Regions from separate parts of the Paenibacillus azoreducens genome, predicted to be linked through region 1. Evidence: riboswitches for the same ligand, from Rfam matches in the RefSeq annotation. Region 1 holds a riboswitch; the other holds the start of a gene.
The links. Region 1 has a riboswitch for glycine ahead of sdaAB (L-serine ammonia-lyase, iron-sulfur-dependent subunit beta). Riboswitches for the same ligand answer to the same signal wherever they lie in the genome.
Positions count from the first base shown of each region.

Region 2: another riboswitch for glycine. It lies ahead of L6442_RS31195 (alanine/glycine:cation symporter family protein); the one in region 1 lies ahead of sdaAB (L-serine ammonia-lyase, iron-sulfur-dependent subunit beta).

Region 1 covers NZ_AP025343.1:2,153,665-2,161,572, forward strand. Annotated here, with positions in the region: gene L6442_RS09220 (flotillin lipid rafts scaffold protein FloT) at 1-414, shown strand, start outside; gene gcvPB (aminomethyl-transferring glycine dehydrogenase subunit GcvPB) at 591-2,048, opposite strand; gene gcvPA (aminomethyl-transferring glycine dehydrogenase subunit GcvPA) at 2,045-3,397, opposite strand; gene gcvT (glycine cleavage system aminomethyltransferase GcvT) at 3,394-4,515, opposite strand; glycine riboswitch at 4,635-4,763, opposite strand; glycine riboswitch at 4,767-4,864, opposite strand; glycine riboswitch at 5,531-5,644, shown strand; gene sdaAB (L-serine ammonia-lyase, iron-sulfur-dependent subunit beta) at 5,886-6,560, shown strand; gene sdaAA (L-serine ammonia-lyase, iron-sulfur-dependent, subunit alpha) at 6,568-7,500, shown strand; gene gcvH (glycine cleavage system protein GcvH) at 7,563-7,908, shown strand, end outside.
Region 2 covers NZ_AP025343.1:6,956,884-6,964,791, forward strand. Annotated here, with positions in the region: gene L6442_RS31185 (glycoside hydrolase family 2 TIM barrel-domain containing protein) at 1-1,768, opposite strand, end outside; gene L6442_RS31190 (AraC family transcriptional regulator) at 2,018-2,845, shown strand; gene L6442_RS31195 (alanine/glycine:cation symporter family protein) at 2,932-4,272, opposite strand; glycine riboswitch at 4,427-4,538, opposite strand; gene L6442_RS31200 (hypothetical protein) at 4,787-5,662, opposite strand; gene L6442_RS31205 (Fic family protein) at 6,028-7,122, shown strand; gene ltrA (group II intron reverse transcriptase/maturase) at 7,228-7,908, opposite strand, start outside.

The DNA of each region.
Region 1 (7,908 bases):
GATGCGGAGCGGGCCAAAGGTACCGCCGAAGCCGAGGTTATCCGCTTGCGCGGTCTGGCCGAAGCCGAAGCGAAGGAAAAACTCGCGGAAGCGTTCCAGAAATTCGGAGAAGCAGCCGTGCTCGACATTATCGTCAAGATGCTGCCTGATTTGGCAGGGAAAATCGCGCAGCCGATTTCCTCGATCGACAAGCTTACGGTCGTGGATACGGGAAAAGGCGAAGGCGCGGCCCGCGTGAGCAACTATGTGACCGAACTGATGTCCACCGCACCGGAGATGCTGAAAAACGTATCCGGCATCGATGTTGAAGGGTTGATCAAAAACTTGACGGGAAAATCGAAACCTGCTCCGGTCGTGGCCCAGCAGGAACGCGAGCTGGTGAATCTCGAAGCGGGGGCGGCGCAGGAAGATTAATTCGCCGTATAGTACGCAATAGAAATTGATGTATCAAGAAGGCATGGGATAAAGCCGTGAAGGCTTCCGTTCCATGCGCAAGCGTTGGTCGATCAACAAAAAATGGCGCCGCAGGGATTCATCCCTTGCGGCGCCATTTTTGGCGGTTCTTGTAGCGCGATCAGAGGCCCTTTAGCTTAGCTGCAGGCGCAATTCAGCACCGGCTTGCGCGCGGCCGTCGTTTCGTCCAGACGGGTAACCGGCGTATCGTAAGGTGCATTCAGAAGCAGCTCCGGCTGCTCCTCGGCTTCCTTGGCGATTTGGATCATCGTATCGATAAACGCATCCAGCGTATCTTTGCTTTCGGTTTCCGTCGGTTCGATCATGATACATTCTTCCACATTAAGCGGGAAGTAGATGGTTGGCGGATGGTAGCCGAAATCAAGCAGGCGTTTGGCTACATCCAGAGTACGCACACCATATTGCTTCAGCGGCGTGCCAGACATCACGAACTCGTGTTTGCAGATGCCTGGATACGGAATATCAAAATAAGGTTCAAGACGTTTCATCATGTAGTTGGCGTTCAGCACGGCGCATTCCGATACGCGGCGCAAGCCTTCAGGACCATAGCTACGCATGTACGTATACGCCCGGACCAGAATGCCGAAATTGCCGTAATAAGCTTTTACGCGGCCGATCGATTGCTCGTTAGCGCCTTCCAGCGTAAAGAGGCCTTCTTCTGTTTTCGTAACGTACGGTCGCGGCAGGAACGGCGTGAGCAGACTTTTTACGCCGACCGGGCCTGCGCCGGGACCGCCGCCGCCATGCGGCGTGCTCATCGTTTTGTGCAGGTTCAAATGCACAACGTCAAAGCCCATGTCGCCAGGGCGGGTGATGCCCATGATGGCGTTGGAATTAGCGCCGTCGTAGTACAGAAGCCCGCCGGCTTCGTGAACGATTGCGGCTATTTCCTGGATCTGCTCTTCGAACAGGCCGAGCGTGTTCGGATTGGTCAGCATCAGGGCAGCCGTGTCGCTGCCGACTGCTGCGCGCAGCGCATCCAAGTCGACCAGTCCTTTGTCCGTGGACGGGATCGTGATGGTTTGCAGCCCGGCAACGGAAGCGCTGGCCGGATTCGTACCATGCGACGAGTCCGGCACGATCACCTTGTCGCGCTGCTCTCCGCGGCTTTCATGGTATGCGCGGATCATCATGAGGCCGGTCCATTCGCCATGTGCGCCGGCGGCCGGCTGCAGCGTTACGGCATCCATGCCGGTAAGCCCCGCCAAATCCTGCTGCAGCTGATACAACAGCTGGAGTGCGCCTTGGATGCTTTCTTCGGGCTGATAAGGATGGAGTTTGGCGAATCCCGGGTAGCGCGCTACATCTTCATTGACTTTCGGATTGTATTTCATCGTGCAGGAGCCAAGCGGATAAAATCCGTTGTCCACGCCGAAATTGCGGCGGGAAAGCTCGGTATAGTGGCGGATAACATCAACTTCGAATACTTCAGGCAAAGCCGCCGGCTCGCTGCGCAGCATGGAGGCCGGAATGACGGATTCCGCTTCCAGCTCCGGCACGTCGAGTTCCGGCAGGGAGTATGCGATACGTCCGGGATGGCTCAGTTCAAATATCAATGCTTTTTCCTGTATCATAAACAGCCCTCCAGCAGTGATGCGAATTGGTCAATCTGTTCTTTGGTTCTGCGTTCGGTCACGGCGATCAGCATATGTCCTTCAAGCTCCGGATACGAGCGGCCAAGGTCATAACCTCCAAGAAAACCTTCCTTGAGCAGCTTCTTGTTGACGTCGGAAACGGATGCGCCGCCAGGAAGCTTGATTACAAATTCATTAAAATATGGAGCCGTATACGCCAGCGTCACGCCAGGCACTTTGGTCAGCCGATCTGCGGCGTAATGGCTTTTTTGCAAGTTAAGTTTGCCGACATCGATCAGTCCCTGTTTGCCCATCACCGACAAATATACGGAGGCGCAAAGCGCAAGCAGCGCCTGGTTCGAACAGATATTCGAGGTCGCTTTTTCACGGCGGATATGCTGTTCACGGGCCTGCAGCGTCAGCACAAAACCGCGTTTGCCGTTCCGGTCGACCGTCTGGCCGACAATCCGTCCCGGCATTCTGCGCATATGATCCTTGGATACGGCGAAAAATCCGCAAGTCGGACCGCCTAACGAAGCTGCAATGCCAAGCGGTTGGGCGTCTCCCACCACGATATCGGCGCCAAGCTTGCCGGGTGCTTCCAGAAGTCCCAGCGACAATGGATTGGTGCTTACAACCATGAGGCCTTTGTGGGCATGGATCAGGTTGCCGATCGCAGCGAGATCTTCAACCGAACCGAAGAAGTTCGGGTTTTGCACCAGAACGGCGGCGGTATCGCCTGTGACAACCTTGGCCAGTTCTTCCATGTCCGTTACGCCATTTTTGGTGCCAACTTCCACGATGTCGAGTCCGAGACCATGGGCATAGGTGTGAATCACCTGTCTGGATTCCGGATGAACGGCAGAGGAGATCACGAGCTTGCTGCGCTTGGTAGCCGCACTTGCCAGTGAACCGGCTTCAGCAAGGGCTGTCGCGCCGTCATACATGCTGGCATTGGCAACAGCCATGCCCGTAAGTTCGCAAATATAGGATTGGAACTCGAATATGGCCTGCAGCTCGCCTTGGCTTACTTCGGCTTGATAAGGCGTATAGGCGGTATAAAATTCCGATCTCGATACCACATGGTTGATCACGGACGGAATATGATGGTCATAAAGTCCGGCGCCAAGGAAGCTTGGGTATTGGTCGGTATTGGCGTTTTTGGCGGCAAGGGCGGACAAGTGGGTAGTAAGGGCATATTCGTCCAGACCTTTGGATACGGGCAGTTCGCCTTTAAACCGGATTTCGTCCGGGATATCCTTGAACAAATCTTCGATGGAGTTCAGTCCGACGGTTTTCAGCATTTCCTGCTGATCCTGCTCGGTCATGGGCAAATAACGATGTTTCACTTGGAGTCAGCTCCTTTTCGGGCTCTTTTGTAAAAAGGCGTGCTTACAACTTCGGCTTTCAGACGTTTGCCGCGTATTTCCACTTCAACCTGCGTGCCGGTCGCGGCATGATTGCTGTCAATCAAAGCAAGGCCCAGGTTGCGTTTGAGGGTTGGCGATTGGGTTCCGGTAGTGATTTCACCGATCTGCGTGTCGCCGGCATAAACAGGATAATGGGAACGCGGGATGCCGCGGTCAATCATTTCCACGCCGACCAGTTTCCGCGGAACGCCGCTGCTTTTTTGCTGCTGTAGCGCTTGTTTGCCGATAAAATCATCCTCTTGGTTCAGCTTCACGAAAAAGCCGATGCCGCCTTCCAGCGGGGAGATTTCTTTGGACAGTTCCTGGCCATAAAGCGGCAGCTTCGCTTCAAACCGGAGCGTATCGCGGGCGCCGAGTCCTGCGGGCAGCAGTCCGTGCGCTTCTCCATGCTCGAACAATCCTCTCCATACAGTGGGAGCATCCGCCGCTTTAAGGTAAATTTCAAATCCGTCTTCACCGGTATAACCTGTGCGCGAGATAAGGACGGATGCGCCGAACAAGTTTACATTTTGCAGGAAGTGAAACGAACCGAGCGCTGACAGATCCGCATCTACGAGGGGATTCAGAATTTCCTCCGCTTTAGGTCCTTGGATCGCGAGAAGAGCCGTTTCGTCGGATTGATTGGTCATTTGAACTCCATTTTTCAGATGCTGCTGCAGCCATTCCCAGTCTTTGTCGATGTTGGATGCGTTGACGACAAGCATGTAAGACTGCTCTTCCAGCTTGTAAATCAGCAAATCATCAACGACGCCTCCGTCCGGATAACACAGGGCACTGTACTGCGCCTGGCCGGGTTCGAGTTTAGTTACATCATTGACGGTCATGTACTGAATAAAGCTTTCGGCCTCCGGACCGCTCACCATAAACTCTCCCATATGGGACACATCGAATAAACCGGCGGCTTCACGAACGGCCTCATGCTCTTTATGAATGCCGCTAAACTGGACCGGCAGCTCCCAACCGCCAAAATCGATGCACCGCACGCCAGGGATTTCGGCATACAGAGGGTAAAGCGGGGTACGTTTCAGCTCGGACACGTTTCCATCTCCTTCTCTATTCACATTTTTAAAAAGAGGATTTTGCAAAATCCCGAAAACACAAAAAGGACAGGCAGAAGAATAAGCATACCGCATTTTGCGGCATACCGGTTCTTATGCTCTGTCCTTGGTACCTGAGAGTTACCTTGCCAAATACGGCCGCTGTAAGACTAAAGGATAATAAAGCTTCAGTGCCGGCAGGCAAGTTTCCCCTTGGGTGATTCTTCGGTCAAGAATTCTCTCCAGAGATGCGTCCGATAATGGTCCTTTTGCCTGAGAGATTCACCCTGTTGTAAGGGTTTACTCCTTCGGCGTCACTATATAAAAGAGGTTGTTCAAAAAGTCCGCTTTTGATAAGAAAACCAATCGAGGTCAATACAAGGATGAGCGACCGCGATGCAAAGGTAGGTTTTCTTGCGATATAGAATTTCATCAGCTGTGCTGATAACTCATGAATTCTATATCTAACACGAAGTGAATCAGGAAGTGAACTCGGCATCGAATCTTGAATTCAGCCGGGCCTTCTGGTGCTCACGTACCCACTACGTACGCTCCGCTCCTTTCGTCCCTATCTTCATCCAACCTTCTCGGTGCTGAAAACCGGCCTTTTTTGAACACGCATTAAATCAGTAATCTCTCCCATTACCTTCATCCGCTATTGAATTGTCTTACTACCATTAATACTCAAAGGCGGCGGGAATGTCAACAGAATTATGAGGCAAAAACCCAGGATTCAAGGCAAGGAAGAATCTCACAAAATCTTTTGATTTTTTCTTCCTTTTTTATACAGATTAATGACCGGCTCCGGCATTGCGCTTGGCGCCATGAAGTACATCCGCAGCGGCATGCGGATATAGGCGGCAGACACTCCACAATATGCATAGCGGCAAGGGCTGGCCTTGGATGCGGGAAATGGCTTTCGTTATATTGACACCGCTGTTCCCTCTGCTTTATTCTTAAGGTGATTAGGATTGTAAATGGTTCCAAAACATAATTGATTTCGATATATAGCGGATGAAGGCGAACGGGAGAGACCGTCCCCGGCAAGGAGGGCGGCACCGAAGGAGCAAGCTGCATGTACGCACATACAGGCGGCTAATCTCTCAGGTACAAGGAACCGTCGCCGGACGCGGCTCTGGAGAGAGCGTCAGCCACCCAAGGGGAACGCGGAAACGGTGATTTCCGTTTAAACTCTCAGGTACAAAGGACAGAGAAAAAGGTGCTGCATGCCTTTTTTGCTGTCTTTTTCTTTTGAAAACTATGCATTGTATGCGTTTTTCAGCAGAGCTGATGATGTCCGCGGGACATAAACCATTTTGAAAACTGTTCAAATTCCTGATACGAATACTTGCACAGGAGCGTGGAAGTCCTTGAGATTCAAAAATGTATTTTCTATCATCGGTCCGTCCATGGTGGGCCCCTCCAGTTCCCATACCGCTGGCGCCGTACGAATTGGGAGAGTTGCGCGCAAGCTGCTGGGTTGCCAGCCGGAGAAAGCGCAGATGACCTTGTTCGGATCTTTTGCCGAAACCTATTGGGGGCATGGGACGGATTTGGCTTTAACGGCCGGGCTTCTTAATTTTGACACAGACGATGAACGGATTCCGGAAGCCGATCTTGAAGCGGAGAAAGCCGGGATGGTCACGGAATGGGTGCAAGGAAAAGGAAACGGTCCCCATCCAAACTCCGTGAAAATATCGCTTTGGGGCGGAGACCGCAAGGCCGAGATCGTGGCGGCTTCGATCGGCGGAGGTACGATAGCGGTTTACTCGCTGAACGGTTTTGACGTGCAGATTACAGGGGAGTATCCGACGATTGCCGTCACCCATTCCGACCGTCAGGGCGTGCTTGCCAGTTTGACATCGCTGCTCAGCCGCGAAGGGATCAACATCGGTTATATGGACGTGGACCGCAAAGGACGAAGCGAAGCGGCCATGACGGTGTTTGAATTGGATTCTGCTCCTGAGGGGAGCCTGATCGAAGAGATGTTGAAACTGCCGCATGTTTTGGAAGTGACGTTGATTGATTTGACCCAAAGGAGCTAATGGACTTATGAGATTCGAAACGCTGGATCAGCTGGCAGAAATCTGTCTAAAAGAAAATAAAACGATTGCAGAAGTAATGCTGGCGGATCAAGCCAAGGAAACGGGCATTTCTGCGGATGAGGTATTCCGGCAGATGGCGGAATATTATCAGGTCATGAAGGAAGCCGTCCAAAAAGGACTGACAGGCAATACCAAATCCCGCAGCGGGCTGACGGGGGGCGACGCCAAAAAAGTGGCGGATTACATGCGGCAAGGCGAATCTTCGCTTGGCGGTCCGTCCGCGACGGCGATGGCATATGCGCTGGCCGTATCTGAAGTGAACGCCTCCATGGGCAGAATCATTGCCACGCCGACCGCCGGCTCCTGCGGGATTATCCCCGGCGTGTTCGTCAGCGCGCAGGAGCGGTTCGGCTGGGATGACGACAAGCTGGTTCACGGCTTGTTTACCGCCGGCGCGATCGGCTTCGTTATCGCCAACAACGCTTCGATTTCCGGCGCGGAGGGCGGCTGCCAAGCCGAAGTCGGATCCGCGATCGGCATGGCGGCCGGGGCGATGGTCGAGCTGCGGGGAGGTTCGGCGCAACAGGCTGTACATGCCGTAGGCCTTGCTTTGAAGAACTGCCTGGGCCTCATCTGCGATCCCGTTGCCGGGCTGGTTGAAATCCCCTGCATCGTGCGGAACGGTCTGGGGGCCGTCACCGCGCTGGCAGCAGCCGATATGGCCCTTGCCGGCGTCGGCAGCGTGATTCCTGCCGATGAAGTTATCGGCGTCATGCTTGAGGTGGGCAGCGCCATGCCGACCAAACACCGCGAAACCGGTAAGGGCGGTCTGGCCGCAACACCTACCGGACGCAAGCTGACCAAAGAACTGGTCGAGCAGCGCCGCCGCAAAGCCAAGGAAGCCAAAGAAGCCAAACAACCACCGTCAGACACCAAATAATGGCTCATCAAAGTAACATGTTACGAAGATCATTACACTAATCGAAGGAGAGTTGTGAACAAATGAGCAATGTGAAAGAGAACCGTTGGTACAGCAAGGATCATGAATGGGTAGAAAAGGTAAGCGGAAACGTCGTGCGCATCGGAATCAGCGATTTTGCGCAGCATCAGCTCGGAGATATCGTGTTTGTGGAGCTGCCGGAAGAAGGCGCGGAAGTTGCAGCCGAGGAGAGCATCGGGACTATCGAGTCCGTAAAAACCGTTTCGGATCTGTTCTGTCCTGTCGGCGGTCAAGTCACGAAAATCAATTCGCAGCTCAGCGATGAGCCCGAACTCGTAAACAGCGAGCCGTACGACGGCGGATGGATGTTGGAGATCGAGGTGGAAGGCGATCTGGAAGAGCAGCTGT
Region 2 (7,908 bases), 2.5 Mb from region 1:
GCAAGCCGTTGTTCGGTTTGCGGTCCGGACTTACCAGGCCGTCTATGCAGAAGTTGCCGTCATGCGGCTTCTCGCCGAAATCGCCGCCATAAGCGAAGAAAGGTTTCCCCTCTTCGGTATACGTTTTGATGCCATGGTCCACCCATTCCCAGACGCAGCCGCCCATGAGTTTGGGATAAGCATACATAACCTCCCAGTAATCCTTGAGATCGCCCGGGCCATTCCCCATCGCATGGCTGTATTCGCAGAGAAACATCGGTTTTGTTTTGCTGTCGTCCTTTGCGTATGCCTCCAAATCAGGAACGGGCATATACATGCGGCTCTCCATATCAAGGCTGCTCTGATCATATACATGCTCCGGATCAAAGGATGCTCCTTCATAATGAACGAGTCTGGACTGATCGCGGGCTTGCGTCCATTCCGCCATTGCGACATGGTTTGGCCCATAAGAAGATTCATTGCCAAGCGACCAGATAATCACGCAAGCATGGTTTTTATCCCGTTCCACCATGCGGATCTGGCGATCCAGGAAGGCTTCCTTCCATTCAGGCAGCTTCGTTACCCCGTTGCCATCCTTTGCGACATAGTCGCCGTGGGACTCCAAATCCGCTTCATCGATCACGTAAAAACCGAACTCGTCGCACAGATCCAGGAAACGCGGGTCATTCGGATAATGGGATGTGCGGATCGTATTGACGTTATGGCGCTTCATGAGCTTCAGATCCTCAATCATATGCTGCAGCGGAATCGTTTGACCAAGCTCGGGATGGGAGTCATGCCGGTTCACTCCCTTCAACTTAATGTCTTGTCCATTGATGCGGAAGATGCCGTCTTTGATCTCGATCCGCCGGAAACCGATCCGAAAGCGCAGTACTTCCTCGCCGCTCGTCACATACACCTCGTATAGGTAATGATGTTCCGCGTTCCACAGTACTGGCGAGTCGATGTGGAATTCGAAAACTTGCTTGCCATCCACATTCCGGCACTCATTCAGCAGTTCTTGTCCAGGAGCGTCCATCAACTGAACCGTCACCGCCGCAGCGCCTGTTGTCTCCAGCTCTACCTGCAGCCGGGCGGATCTCAAATCCTCCGCAAGCTCCGTGCGGCAGAAAACATCGCGGACATGGGCTTTATCGCGCGCAAGCAGATACACGTCACGGAAAATACCTGTATAACGCCATTGATCCTGGTCTTCCAAATAAGAGCCGTCACACCATTTAAGCACCATCACGGCAATCTTATTGCTTCCTTGGCGTACATATGAAGCGATGTTAAATTCTGCGGGCACGCGGCTGCCTTGGCTGTATCCGACGTAAGCTCCGTTAATCCATAGATAGAAGCAAGCGTTCACACCCTCGAACATGATGTACGTGTCTTTACCTGACCAATTCTCGCCAACACGAAACTCCCTTACATACAAACCGGCAGGATTGTCGTCCGGCACATATGGCGGATCATAAGGAAATGGATAATTAACGTTCGTATATTGAAGCTGATCATACCCTTGTACCTGCCAGCAAGATGGAACAAGCAGATCATCCCAATCCGTCGTATCGAATGTTTCCCGGGTCCAATCGGTGCCGATATCTTTGGCCCGCCGGTTATATTGGAACTTCCAGCTGCCATTCAGTGTTTGATACCACGGTGAGCGGGCTCGTTTGCCCGTGCGTGCGCTTTCCACATCTCCATACGGAATATAGGAAGCGCGGGCTTGTTCGCGATGCTCTTGCAATATGGATGGGTTTTCCCAGTAAGGCTGTACGGTCAACTTTTCCGTCTCCTCTCAGCAAGAAAACGATGATAGCAGGCTTATTTTCCACCTTCAGCCGGATCTGATCATGCGAACGCTTAAACCTGTTCCCTACCGGAGGCGGCGTCTCCCTAAGTTTCATCGTTCCTTATCATTAGTTATGTTATATTAACATTATAAGATACCAATAAGCCTTGATGTAGAACGAAATATTCGTATTTACTTAACGATTTTCGCATATAGATAAAATGGAGGTGTAAAAGAATCATGGCAAACAAGCTTGGGTTTCTCATGCAAAGCGATACGATGATGCAGCTTCCGATTTATATGACGGGGGCGGGACATTGGAATCATCAGGAACCGATCCACCGGCCGGACGGCTACCCTCAGTTCCAATGGCTGCACTGTGTATCCGGCCAAGGCGAACTCAAGGTGGGCGGCCAGGCATACCGGGTAAAACCGGGTTCGGGCATGTTCCTATATCCCGACGAAGAGCATGCCTATTACAGTATGGAGAAGCCATGGGAAGTGTACTGGATCACGTTTATGGGACGGGATGCCGAGAGCCTTGCTCATTTGGCCGGTATAAATGCTTCCGGCGTCTATACAGTGCAAAGCCAAGAACTGATCCTGAATCATATGAAAAACGCGCTGTCCTTAACATGCTCCGACAAGCCGCTTGCGGGACTGGAATGCTCCAAGCTGGCCTATATGTTCCTCATTGACCTCATGACCGACAGGATGCATGCTTCCTCTACCGATCAAGGGTATTTGCGCCTGCAACCCGTTTTTGACTATATGGAAAACCATTATCAGCGGGATATTACGCTGCAGGAGCTCGCCGAACAGCTCAGGGTATCCACACAGCATTTATGCCTTCTTTTCCGCAAAATCCTGAACAAACGCCCCATGGAATACCTGAACCAGCTCCGCATCCAGAAAAGCAAGGAACGACTGCTGGAATGCCCAGATGCGCGGATCGGCGAAATCGCCGGGCATGTGGGGTTTACGACGCCGGGGTATTTTAGTACGCTATTCAAACGTATGGAAGGGATGACGCCGGAGGCTTTCCGCAAGCTGAATGGTATAAGGTGATTTTCTGCCTTGGTGAGATCTAAACTAGAAAAGGCATGGAGCCGCGTACGAAACCGTACAGACGTATCCATGCCATTGTTATTCTATCAGCCTAACTTTTGACTTTTCATATGTTGCAAATATCGGTGTGTCTCCGCCACAACTACCCCTGATAAACCTAATAGGGCAATCAAATTCGGCAGCGCCATCAGCCCGTTTACAATATCCGCAAGCAGCCAAATAGCCTCCAGTTTGATAAAAGCTCCAAAGGCGATCAAAAGGATAAATACAATGCGATACGGCAGGATGGATTTCACGCCAAACAGATATGTGATACAGCGCTCGCCGTAATAATTCCAGCCCAAAATCGTCGTAAACGCAAATAACATCAGACATATCGTCAGAATGATCGATCCGTACGGAATCGCGGCATCAAATGCCGCCTGGGTCATCATCGCCCCGCGTTCAGCTCCCTGCCAGACCCCTGTGACGATCAGGGTTAACCCCGTTAACGTACAAATAATGATCGTGTCAAAAAAAGTGCCTGTCATCGAAACGAGCCCCTGTTCCGCCGGCCACTTGGTTTTTGCGGCTGCCGCTGCAATCGGCGCACTCCCCAGGCCCGATTCATTCGAAAACACGCCTCGCGCCACCCCATTTCGGATCGCCATCATGACGGTTGCGCCAAGAAAACCTCCGCCCGCTGCCGCACCGTTAAATGCGCCCTCAAAAACAAGGGCTACTGCATGCGGGATTTGATCGGCAAATGTGATCAGCACGACAAAACTAGCAACGATATAAATGATGGCCATCACAGGGACAACCTTGGTCGACACTTGCGAGATGCTTTTGATTCCGCCCAAAGTGACTAATGCGGTCACCACTGTCATGATTCCCGCTGTCACGATCGCGGGGACTCCCCAGCTGGACTGCGTCGAAGATACGATCGCATTCACCTGCGGGAATGTCCCGATGCCGAACAACGCCACCAGAACGCCGCTTATGGCGAAAAATACGGCCAGCGGCTTAAATTTGCTGCCAAGCCCCCGTTCAATATAATACATCGGCCCGCCGGAGACCTGACCTTTATCATCCATCGTCCGAAACTTGACCGCTAATACCCCTTCCGCATATTTCGTTGCCATTCCGAAAAACGCGGCGATCCACATCCATAATAACGCTCCGGGACCACCAATTTGGATTGCGGTCGCAACCCCGACGATATTCCCTGTACCGACCGTCGCGGCAAGCGCTGTCGCCAAGGCGCCGAAGCTCGATACGTCGCCTTCGCCTTCATTTTTGGCCTTGAATATCAGTCTTAAGGCAAGCGGCAGCCTTATCACCTGCAGCAGACCAAGCCGGCAGGTCAGCCATATTCCTGTGCCTACCAATAAAATGAGCAGCGGAGCTCCCCATACCCATTGGTTTACCAGCTCTAATACATGCATTTCCTTTTCCCCCTCATGATGTTGCATTCTCCTAGACGACATGAAAAAGAGCCAAATCCAAGGATTTGACTCTGGGGACACATTTGCAGATCTTACGCACGCCAAGAATGTGAAACGATGCACATCTTGTGCGTGTTCAAATTCGGTAACCGATCCTGCAATCCCTGTCCTTTTACCTGAGAGTTTCCACACGTTATGGGATTCTTCCCCTCACGCGTATTGCCCCTTCGGTGCTCCATTGATGGAGTCTCTCCAGAGTTCTGTCCACTTACGGTCCTGCCTCCCAAGTCTGGGTACGATCCCAACTCTTTTGGCGCCTGAGAGTTTATGCCCCTTCGGCCAAGCTGCCGCTTGTCTCCCGTAAACTTCATCCAGTGTATATGCAATTTTTGATTGGTTACCATTATAGGATTGCCTGTACGATTTGGCAAGGATGTTTGTTTTATTGGATATAATTACCTTCCGAATGACTCAATGGCATGTGGTCCGTTTTGTACCGCCATTCGGGCAGAGGTTACCAGGACGATAGCTCCGTCCTTTTCCAGCTGTCTTTGGCAACGCAAACATATACATATTGATCGTCCCAAGCGATCTGCCCCTGACTGCAGGCTTCTTTGGACGAAGCAGGCGTATACTTGTTGCGGACGCGCAGCTTGTCCCCGTTCACATCAAGCTTGGTGTCGGGGTCGTCCGTGCCTATACCGACATTGCCGCCGCTGCGCTGCACGGTGAGTGCGGAATCGACCGCTTCGCCTTCATCGTCGTAACGGACAAACTGCAGGTCGGCCCCTGTATTTTCACCCGCTTCCTTCGAGCTGTCCGCCCGAACGGCCCATCTTGGCGTCGTCTCATTATCCTTGCCGGCTACGCTGAACTGAAGGTCCCGGTTCGTACCGGTTTCTCCTGCTACCCGCAAAATGCCGTTCATTACATTGAAGTTGGATGAGTGGGTGCGGATTTCGCTGACGTCAGTGTCATATGGGATTTCTAAACGAGTGAACAGCTGATTCGCGTATTCTCCTGTTGGCGACATCGTCGTCTCGAACGACATATGCTTATGATCATGCTGCTCCGGATTATTTGCTTTGTCATGGGAGATGATGGCTGTCTTGTCCATGCCTTTCTCATCGGCCCATGCGATCGCGGGTTTGGCCCGGTCCGCCGTCCATTGCAGCCGGATCATGTCGGACAGATGCCCTTCCTTCTCGATCCACTTCTGGTCGGTGGACAGAAGCAGACGCTCATTGTGCGGAACACGGATTTCACCGCCATCCTGCTCGGATTGTTCCGGGGTCACCTCTGCGCCCAGCTGTTTCGTCGTAAAACCCGTGCCCAACAGGCAGACGCCTCCCAATATCACCGTTGCCATCATCATCTTCGAGAATTTCATTGTTTCCCTCCCGTATCCGTCGCGATTGGAATTCATTAGCCTTTGCGAAATAAAAAGCTTGGACTGATCGTATATAAACATCGCTCGGCGCACAACCCATTTCGCGAAATGTCCCGAAAAAACGATGCTTTTCGCCTAGAACAGATAACCGGAAGACGATCATTGCAGGGAATGCTGCCAATGTCCCAGGCAGCATGCGGCATTGCTTTTAAGTACACTCTATCTCCCAACAGGGAAATCAACCCATTTAAACATCAAATTTCGCAATTTTCGTTTCTTATTTCCATTATATATGTATTTAGAATCATATTTCGGTTAAAATGTAAATAAAATAATGTGATATCTCTTGAAAGAGAGGAGTTCAGATGGCACAAGTACCATTTACACCTGAGAATTTGCCGTTAGGCAATGATCGTCTTAACCAGCTCATGTTCCTCCACGAGTTAATTGAAGCGAATAAAAAGGTTGCACAGTACCAAGTATTACTTCAAAATACAAAGCTTCCTTCACATCTATTATTAAATCCTGTTATGCTGAATGAAGCAGTACAATCGACTAAAATTGAAGGTACCCAAGTAACCTTGGATGAGGTCCTCGAAGTCGAGGCACACAGTAGAAAAAATAATAAAGATGTACAAGAAGTTCTAAATTATTATCATGCATTACGAGATGGAATGGATAGATTATCCATTCTCCCGATATCAACCAGACTATTCAAAGAAATGCACATAACTCTAATGTCCAATAATGTGCGAGGAAGCAACAGGTCCCCTGGTGAGTATAGAACGATACAAAACTTCATCGGACCCGAGGGATGCACTATTGAAACCGCTACTTATATTCCTCCACAACCTCATTTGGTCAATAGTTATATGAACAATCTTGAAATTTATATCAATAACCCGCAAGATGACCTTGATGAACTTGTAAGAATCGCCATCATTCACGCCCAATTTGAAACTATACACCCCTTTCTTGATGGGAACGGAAGAATAGGCCGAATATTAATTCCTTTGTACTTATATAGCAAAAAGGTAATTGACTATCCTAATTTCTTCTTAAGTGAGGCATTAGAACGGGATAAACACAAATATTATCGTTATCTTAACGACACTAGATATAAAGGAGATTGGAATCAATGGGTTCTCTTCTTCCTTGAAGCGATTATTCTTCAAGCAGACAAAAATATCAGGCTAATTAATGAGATCAACAAATTATATGATCACGATTTAGATGTAGCTCAATCACTCATCAACAGCAGCGGAGTCAAAAAGTTGATCGATGCTGTTTTTCAAAAACCGATATTTACAGTCCATACCATTTCATCCACAGCAGATATTTCAGAGGCAACCTGTAGAAGATATTTATCCATTCTGGAAGCAAACAGAATTATTTTTTCTGATGGCAAACAAAGGTTCAAAACATATTATTACTATAATCTGCTGGACAAATTACGGTAAGGCAAATTGAGAACAGTATAAAAAAAATCGAGTAGGAGGGGGTGACGAACCCCCGTCCTCTCACACCACCGTACATGCGGGTCCGCATACGGCGGTTCCAAAAGGTTAACGAAGTTCCAAATAACGAGAAAGCAGACTTTTCAGCCCTTTCGCTTCCCAATAGGATGTCGGAAGGGCGTTATTCATGTTTCGGGACATTTCCCAAGCTCCTCTGCGGGAGTTGGCCATGATGAAAGTGGCCCAGTCTGGCACGCCCAAGGCCCGGAGTTCTCGGATACGCGTACGTACTCGCTTCCATTGTTTCCATAGGCACATGCGCAATCTTCTTCGGATCCATTTGTCCAATCTCTCGTAGTGTTTCTGGGCTGAGGCCAGACGAAAGTAGCCCAGCCAACCCATCAGATAGCGATTGAGACGAGCAATCCTCTCTTCCATCGCTATCGGGCGGGTGCGGCTTGTGAGCTCCCGGATCTTCTCCTTCAATCGGTGTATCGTCTTGGGGGCTAGTCGAATCGTAGCCTTCTTGTTCGACAGAAAACTAAAGCCAAGAAACTTACGGTTCCATGGCCGGTCCACCGCGCTCTTCTCCCGATTCACTTTCAGTTTTAGCTTTCCTTCTACATAGCGTGTCACCGACTCCATCACACGCTCTCCTGCTCGTTTACTCGCGACGAAGATATTACAGTCGTCCGCGTAGCGGACAAACCGCAATCCTCTCCGGTGAAGCTCTCGATCCAGATCGTCCAGCAGGATGTTGGCCAAGAGTGGACTGAGCGGACCACCTTG